Azospira inquinata: one gene and its partner. Each later gene encodes a partner of the first gene's protein in a complex. Links are inferred from orthologs where the notes say so. Each region holds a gene or a part of one and is shown on either strand. Other genes may lie near its edges.

The links.
Region 2: the proteins of dnaG (region 1) and dnaB are in contact, whole or in part, in a crystal structure (PDB 2R6A), measured with the Geobacillus stearothermophilus proteins. The link is inferred for Azospira inquinata from one-to-one orthologs. Residues at the interface, in WP_049624496.1 of Geobacillus stearothermophilus: Lys456, Leu457, Leu458, Pro459, Ala460, Asn463, Ala464, Leu467, Leu535, Leu536, Ile537, Ala538, Gln544, Glu545, Asp548, Tyr549, His552; in WP_033016901.1 of Geobacillus stearothermophilus: Ser13, Glu15, Ala16, Gln18, Glu91, Leu92, Asp94, Ala95, Val96, Pro97, Thr98, Ala99, Ala100, Asn101, Tyr104, Tyr105, Ile108.

What each region holds. Positions count from the first base shown.
Region 1 is NZ_CP064782.1:2,048,944-2,053,389, reverse strand. Bases 1,597-4,446 are described here. They hold dnaG (DNA primase), read left to right. Parts: upstream 1,597-2,073; coding sequence 2,074-3,819; downstream 3,820-4,446. Other genes in these bases: rpoD (RNA polymerase sigma factor RpoD), read left to right, coding at 3,898-4,446; Azoinq_RS09415 (GatB/YqeY domain-containing protein), read left to right, coding at 1,597-2,016. Outside these bases: glycerol-3-phosphate 1-O-acyltransferase PlsY, read left to right, coding at 1-68; tRNA (adenosine(37)-N6)-threonylcarbamoyltransferase complex transferase subunit TsaD, read right to left, coding at 117-1,160; rpsU (30S ribosomal protein S21), read left to right, coding at 1,275-1,487; more of Azoinq_RS09415, read left to right, coding at 1,570-1,596. UniProt on the Escherichia coli protein: RNA polymerase that catalyzes the synthesis of short RNA molecules used as primers for DNA polymerase during DNA replication.
Region 2 is NZ_CP064782.1:425,777-429,379, reverse strand. The notes cover bases 1-2,806. They hold dnaB (replicative DNA helicase), read left to right. Parts: upstream 1-598; coding sequence 599-2,014; downstream 2,015-2,806. Other genes in these bases: Azoinq_RS01875 (transglutaminase-like domain-containing protein), read right to left, coding at 2,226-2,806; Azoinq_RS01885 (zinc ribbon domain-containing protein), read left to right, coding at 1-544. Also shown: more of Azoinq_RS01875, read right to left, coding at 2,807-3,527. UniProt on the Escherichia coli protein: The main replicative DNA helicase, it participates in initiation and elongation during chromosome replication. Travels ahead of the DNA replisome, separating dsDNA into templates for DNA synthesis.

The DNA.
Region 1 (4,446 bases):
GGGCCAATATCCAGCGCCTGCTGGCGGGTACGGAGAGCCGCATCGGCAGCAAAAAAAAGGCGGCTTAAGCCGCCTTTCCCGCCACCGCCCGATCGGCGGCACCCCCTGGGGCGCCCCTAGGCTTCAACAATATTGAGATCGGCCAGAGGCCAGCGGGGCCGCACGGAAAAGCTCCCCGCCGCCTTGGGCTGGGCACCGGCCTGCAAGCGCAGGGCACCGGCCAGGGCGATCATGGCCCCGTTGTCCGTACAATATTCCAGTTCCGGGTAATAGACCCGAAATTTGCGCCGGGCGGCCTGGGCGTTGAGGCTGCGGCGCAGCTCCCGGTTCGCCCCCACGCCCCCGGCCACCACCAGGGAGTTCAAACCGGTCTGGCGCAAGGCGCCCACGGCCTTGCGCACCAGCACCTCCACCAGGGCATCCTGAAAGCCCCGGGCCACATCGGCCCGCTCCTGTTCCACCAGTTCCCGGCCTCGCACCTGGGTCAGAACGGCGGTTTTGAGGCCGGAAAAGGAGAAATTCAGATCCCCGGAATGGAGCATGGGCCGGGGGAAATGGACCGCCTCCGGTACGCCCTGCTCCGCCAGCTTGGCCAGCACCGGACCGCCCGGATAGGGCAGGCCCAGGAGCTTGGCGGTCTTATCGAAGGCTTCCCCCGCCGCGTCATCCAGGGTTTCCCCCAGCAGTTCGTAGGCCCCGACCCCGGTCACCCGCATCAACTGGGTATGACCGCCGGACACCAGGAGGGCGACAAAGGGAAAGGAGGGAGGATCGGCGGACAACAGGGGAGACAGCAGATGGCCTTCCAGGTGATGCACTGGCAGCACGGGCACGTCCAGGGCGAAGGCCAGGCTTTCGGCGAAGGAGGCCCCCACCAGCAGGGCCCCGGCCAGTCCCGGCCCCTGGGTGTAAGCCACCGCATCAATATCCGTCAGACTGCGCCCGGTCTGGGCCAGCACCTGGCGCAGCAGGGGCACCGCCCGGCGAATATGGTCCCGGGAGGCCAGCTCGGGCACCACGCCGCCATACTGGGCGTGGAGCACGATCTGGGAATGGAGGGCGTGGCCCAGCAGACGGCCGCCAGCCCCCGCCCCATCGGGAAGTTCATAAAGGGCGACGCCGGTTTCGTCGCAGGAAGATTCGATGCCCAGGATCAACATGGGGCGCATTTTAGCACCGGCCCGCACTTTTTTTGTGCTTACCCCCTTGGTAAACGGTTGACGTTTCGATAGAATCCAAGGTTTTCTCTCATTGCTGTCTGGGGACTGATTTCAATGCCTAATATCCGCGTCAAGGAAAACGAACCGTTTGAAGTGGCCATGCGCCGTTTCAAGCGCACTGTCGAAAAAACCGGCCTGCTGACCGAACTCCGCGCCCGCGAGTTCTACGAAAAGCCCACGGCCGAACGCAAGCGCAAGCTGGCTGCTGCCGTGAAGCGTCACCACAAGCGCATCCGCAGCCAAACCCTGCCGCCCAAGATGTTCTAAGCCTGCGCGACTTGACGCCACACCGGCCGTCCATCTTCGATGGACGGCTTTTTGCGCTTCTGGACCTTAGAAGGAAACAACCATGACACTCAAGGAACGCATCAATGAGGACATGAAGTCCGCCATGCGTGCCAAAGAGACGGCCAAGCTGGGCGCCATCCGCCTGCTGCTGGCCGCCATGAAGCAAAAGGAAGTGGACGAACGGGTCACCCTGGACGACGACGCCGTGGTGGCCATCATCGACAAGATGCTGAAACAGCGCCGGGATTCGGTGGCCCAGTACGAAGCCGCCAATCGGGCCGATCTGGCGGATGCGGAAAAGTTTGAAATGACCGTGCTTTCCGCCTACATGCCCGCCGCCCTTTCGGAAGAGGAAATTGCTGCTGCCATCGCCAAGGCGGTGAGCGATAGCGGTGCCGCCGGCCCGGCGGATATGGGCAAGGTCATGGGCCTGCTCAAGCCCCTGCTGGCCGGTCGGGCCGACATGAGCCAGGTCTCCAAGCTGGTCAAGGCCAAGCTTTCTGCCTGACGCCCCGGGGCCGGTCCGCCGGCCCTTTTCTTTTTTTCTTCTGCCCCGGTTGCCCGCTTGATTCCCGAATCCTTTATCCAGGAACTCCTGCAGCGCATCGACATTGTGGAGCTGATCGACGGCTACGTGCCGTTGAAAAAGGCCGGGGCCAACTACGCCGCCTGCTGTCCTTTCCACAGCGAAAAAACCCCCTCCTTCACCGTCAGTCCCAGCAAACAGTTCTACCACTGCTTCGGCTGCGGGGCCCATGGCACGGCCATCGGCTTTCTCATGGAATATTCCGGCCTGGGCTTTGTGGAAACGGTCAAGGACTTGGCGGCCCGGGTGAGCCTCCAGGTGCCCGAGGAAAACCGGGGCCAGCGTGGCCGCCAGCCCCGCATCGCCCAGCTGACGGACCTCATGGACCGGGCGGCCCGCTACTACTACGAGCAGATGAAGGGCTCGGAACGGGCCAAGGCTTACCTGAAAAAGCGGGGCTTAAGCGGGGAGGTGGTGCAGCGTTTCCGCATCGGCTACGCCCCGGACGGCTGGCAGAATCTGGAAGCGGTTTTCGGCGACCACTACCACAGCCCGGAAATGCAGAGCGCCGGCCTAGTCATTCGCAACGACCAGGGGCGGCTCTACGACCGCTTCCGAGACCGGGTGATGTTCCCCATCATTAACCAGAAAGGGGAAGTCATCGCCTTCGGTGGCCGCATTCTGGACCAAGGGGAACCCAAGTACCTGAATTCCCCGGAAACCCCCCTGTTTGAAAAAGGCCACGAACTCTTCGGCCTGCCCCAGGCCCGCCAGGCCCTGCGGGAAACGGACACGGCCATTGTGGTGGAAGGCTATATGGACGTGGTCGCCCTGTCCCAGCACGGCATCGGCAATGTGGTGGCCACCCTGGGCACGGCCACCACTGCCAGCCACGTGCAGAAGCTGCTACGCCAGGTGGACCGCATCGTCTATTGCTTCGACGGGGACGCAGCAGGACGCAAGGCGGCCTGGCGAGGCCTGGAAAACAGCTTGGAAGCCCTGGCGGACAACAAGCAGATCGGTTTTGTTTTCCTGCCTCCGGAACACGATCCGGACACCTTCGTCCGGGAACAGGGCAAGGAGGCGTTCCAGACCAAAGTGGCCCAGGCCCTGCCCCTCTCCGACTTTCTCCTCAAAGAACTGGCCACCCGCAGCGACCTCACCACGGCGGAAGGCAAGGCCCAGCTGGTCTATAACGCCAAGCCCCTGATTACCCGGCTCACCACCCCCTTCCTGCGCCTACAACTGGTCAAGCGGCTGGCGGAGGCCAGTGGCTTTTCCCAGGCCGAGGTGGAACGGCTTTGCGAATTAAAGACCATTGCGCCCCCCGCCCCCGCCCGGGCGCCCCGCAGCGCCCTGTCCCTCACCAAGCGCCTTCTGCCCCCCCTGCTCCAGTGCCCCGCCCTGGCCAGCCAGCTGCCCCTCATGGCCCTGGAAGGCTCGGACCCGGCCACCACCACCCTGCGCCATCTGGTGGAAAAACTGCAAAACGGTCAGCACATGGGCAATGTGGCCCGCTTCGTGGAACTCTTCCGGGGCTCGCCGGACGAAGGAATGTTACTGGCCGCCTTACGGGAACTGGAACTCAAGCCCCTCTCCGACGAGGAAGCGGAAGCGGACATGCAGGGGGCCCTGGAACAATTGGAGCTGGACCGGCTGGTGGAAGCCCAGGAACGGCTCAAGGAAAAACTCCGGACCACCGGTCTGGGGGATGACGAAAAACGGGAATTCGGTCGGCTGGCCGTGGAAATCGGCCGGCTGGGCAGGGTTCGCCGGAGGCGGTAAGTGACTTTCCTTCGACAAAAGGAAGTTGCTAACCTATGGTATAATATGCGGTTTTTGCAGGATTATCGGGACTAGGTCATGGCAAAGGAAAAGGCAAAAGAAGCGGCCAAGGAAATTCTCAAGGCCAAAGCATCCAAGGCCAAGGAGCGGGCGCTGCTGGAAGCGGCTGGCGCACAGGAAGCCGCAGCCCCGGTGGATGCGGAGACGCGCCGGATGCGTCTCAAAAATCTGATCAAGCTAGGTAAAGAACGGGGCTTCCTCACCTACGCGGAAATCAACGACCACCTGCCTGACGATGTGGTGGACGCGGAGCAGATTGAATCCATCATCTCCACCTTCAACGACATGGGGATCCAGGTCTTCGACGAAGCCCCCGCGGCGGAAGACCTGCTCATGTCCGACAACGCCCCCGCCGTCTCCGACGACGAGGAAGTGGAAGAGGAAGCGGAAGCCGCCCTCTCCACCGTGGATTCCGAATTTGGCCGGACCACCGATCCGGTGCGTATGTACATGCGGGAAATGGGCTCCGTAGAGCTGCTCACCCGGGAAGGCGAAATTGAAATCGCCAAGCGCATCGAAGACGGTCTGCGCCACATGATTCTGGCCATTTCCGCCTGCCCCTCCACC
Region 2 (3,603 bases), 1.6 Mb from region 1 along the record:
CCTTTGGGGCCGCTTTGATTTCACCTCCACCCTGCTTTGGATTGAAATGCGGGGCAGCTGCCAGTCCGCCCGGGTGGATTACGGCAACCAGTTCCAGGACCGGGTAAAAACTGCCAAGGAATTGTTCAATATTGAAAACATGACCCTGCGGGTTTGGGCGGCGGAAGTGGATAGCATCATTTACGGCCGCCAAGGCGGTCGTACCGTGGTGGCCATGCGGGGCCGCCCCGATCTGGCCAAGGTCTATGGGGAACATCTGGAACGCTTTGCCGCTGGCCAGAGCCTGCTGGTGGCCCCCACGTCCACGGAAGACTTGCGCCGGGCCACGGCCCTGGGAGCCATCAACCGGCTCGGCGGGGAAAGCGCCGGGGTCAAGCTGGAAGACGCGGTCAAGGCGGTCAAGGCGGTCCAGGCCGGTCTGCTGGGCACGGAACCCGTGGCTCCGGCCCCCGAGGCCGCGCCCCTTTGCCCCAAGTGCGGCGTCACTGTGGAAGCGGGTCAGCGTTTTTGCGCCGAATGCGGCGCCTCCCTGCAAAACCCCTGATCGGGGCGGGGGGAGGGCGTGTAAAATCGTCCCCCTCCCGATTTGAAGACCACCATGAGCAAGCCTGATTTCCCCCGTAAAAAAGATTCCCCTTCGGCCCTTGATCCGGCGGTCGCCCAGCTGCGGGTGCCGCCCCATTCCGTGGAGGCGGAGCAGTCCCTGTTAGGCGGCCTGTTGCTGGACAACCAGGCCTGGGACAAGGTAGGGGACCTGATTAACGAAGGGGATTTTTACCGGGACGAACACCGGCGCATCTTCCGCCAGATTGTCCGGCTCTTTACCACGGGCAAACCGGCGGACGTGGTGACCGTGGCGGAAGCCCTGGATGCGGCGGGGGACGGGGAACATAGCGGCGGCCTGGCCTATCTGGGGGAACTGGCCGCCAATACCCCTTCCGCTGCCAATATCCGCCGCTATGCGGAAATTGTCCGGGAGCGGGCCATCCTGCGCCAGCTGGTGAGCGCCGGGGACGAAATCGCCACCAACGCCTTGAATCCCATGGGCCGGGATGCCAAATCCCTCCTGGACGATGCGGAATCCAAAGTCTTTGAAATTGCGGAAAAGGGCGCCGCCCACCAGCAGGGCTTTGTCCACATCAACCCCTTGCTGACCCAGGTGGTGGAACGTATCCAGGAACTCCATGACCGGGACAACCCCTCCGATATCACCGGGATTCCCACGGGCTTTTTGGACCTGGATCAGAAGACTTCCGGCCTCCAGCCCGGGGATTTGATTATTGTGGCCGGTCGGCCGTCCATGGGGAAAACCGCTTTCGCCTTGAACATCGCCGAATATGTGGCGGTGGAGCAGGGCTTGCCCGTGGGGGTGTTTTCCATGGAAATGGGAGGCGCCCAGCTGGCCATGCGGATGCTGGCCTCCCTGGGGCGTCTGGATTCCCACAAGGTGCGTACTGGCCGGCTCAACGACGATGAATGGTCCCGGCTGTCCTTCGCCCTGGGGAAAATGCACGAAAAGCCCCTCTATATCGATGAAACCGGCGGCCTGAATCCTCTGGATTTGCGGGCTCGGGCCCGGCGTCTGGCGCGCCAGTTTGGCGGCAAGCTGGGCCTGATCGTCATCGACTATCTCCAATTGATGGTCTCCGCCCGTTCCGGGGGCTCGGAAAACCGGGCTACGGAAGTGTCGGAAATTTCCCGTTCCCTGAAGGCCTTGGCCAAGGAGTTGGAAGTGCCGGTCATCGCCCTGTCCCAGCTTTCCCGGAAGGTGGAAGAGCGTAACGACAAGCGCCCCATGATGTCCGACTTGCGGGAATCCGGCGCTATCGAACAGGATGCGGACGTGATCATGATGATGTACCGGGAGGACTACTACAAACCGGACACCCAGGACAAAGGCACGGCGGAAGTCATTATCGGCAAGCAGCGGAACGGCCCCACGGGCACGGTGCGCCTGGCCTTCCTGGGGGAATACACCCGCTTCGACAATCTGGCCACGGGCAGCGAATACTGAGGTTTCCCGGAATACGGGGAAGGCGGAGGCGCCGCCCAGGGGGCGCACCTCCAAAAGAAAAAGGACGGGAAGCCGTCCTTTTTTTGTGTCTGCTTTGCTTGCCGGTAGGTCCGGGGAGCCGTTCGATGAGGTCACGGTTCCCCGATTAAGGGGGCGAGGGTGAGGCCCCATTTCCCGCCCCCGCGGATGGGGGCAGGGCGCCGGGGACGGATCAGGCGTCGGTGGGGCGGGCTTCCAGGCTGAGGCTGGTGGGGCGGGCCAACATGCGCACCTGGTTGCCGCTCACGGAGGCGGCCAGCACCGGGCTGTTGAGCAGGTAGGACTGGTCCGGACCCTGGGGCAGATGGACGCTGTCCGCGTTGCTGTAAGCGATCCAGTTCATTTCCCAGAAGCCGAAGAGACGGCGGCGCAGGGCGGCCCCTTCTCCGTTGCTCCGGTCCAGCACCGCGACCCGGGCCGCATCCGCCGGATCCACCGGGACCCAGCCGTAGTAAGGCGCGTAGAACTCGGCCCGGACGTGGAAGGCCCGGCTCACATCGCCGCTGCGGCCCAGGGCGGGGGACTGACGGGACAGGCCCAGGCGTTGGCCTACCACGATGCGAGCGGGGATGCCCGTGGCCCGGCACAGGGCCACAAACAACCCGGCCACGCCGTGGCCGTCATCCTCTTCCCGGACGCTGCACAGGGCCGGGGCGACGCTTTCCGGAACTTCCCCGCCCTTACAGCTGCTGCCGGCGGCTCCCGCGTGTTCGGTGACCCAGTTGAAAACGGCCAGGGCCTGGGGCATGGGTTCCCGGATGCGGCCGATGATGGTATCGGCCAGCTCGGAAATGACCTCGTCGGACCAGGGCCCGTAGGGGTCCAGGAAGGGGGACAGGGTGTCTTCCGTTTCCGGAGTGGGGGCCCGGCGGGTGATGTCAAAGAGCCGCTGCCGGGTGCCCACCTTCATGGTCAGGGTCAGGCTGGGATTGGCCGTGCCCGGCTTCCAGTCCCCAAGAAAGGTGAGCAGACCCGAATCGTTATCCCGAAGAATGCCGCCGTGGCTGAAATTGCCCAACCATTCCAGGCTTTCCAGGCGCTGCCAGCGGGTTTCCATGGGCATGGGCATCCACAGGCGCAGGGCATCGCCCTGGGCCGGGGGGGTGACCTTGAGGGTCAGTTCATAGTGGCGCCAGGGTTCGTTGTCCTTGCGCACCGGAGCCGGTGCGGGGGCGCCGAAACCGCCGTTGGACAGGGGGCGCAGACCCGTGGGAGGGGCCCGGTGGGCGGCGGCCCGGGCGGTGGCGATGCGTTCGGAGCGATCTGCCTTTTCCACGCCGCCGTGGCGTTTGCTGGAGCGACTACCTTTGGCGGAGCTTTTGGAGCCCTTGCCGGAAGCTTTGGCGGCGCCCCCCGCTTTGGCGGAAGACTTAGCGGATTTGGCGGCACCACCGCCTTTTTTCTTACCGGCCAGTGCCGGTACGGGTGCCAGGGCGAGGCCGCCGGCAAGCGCGAGGAAAGCGCGGCGTTTCATCGTCGTCCCTCCGGGGAAAAAAACAAAAGCCGCGCCCGCGACGGGTGCGGCTATAAAGAATGACTAACGAGGAAAA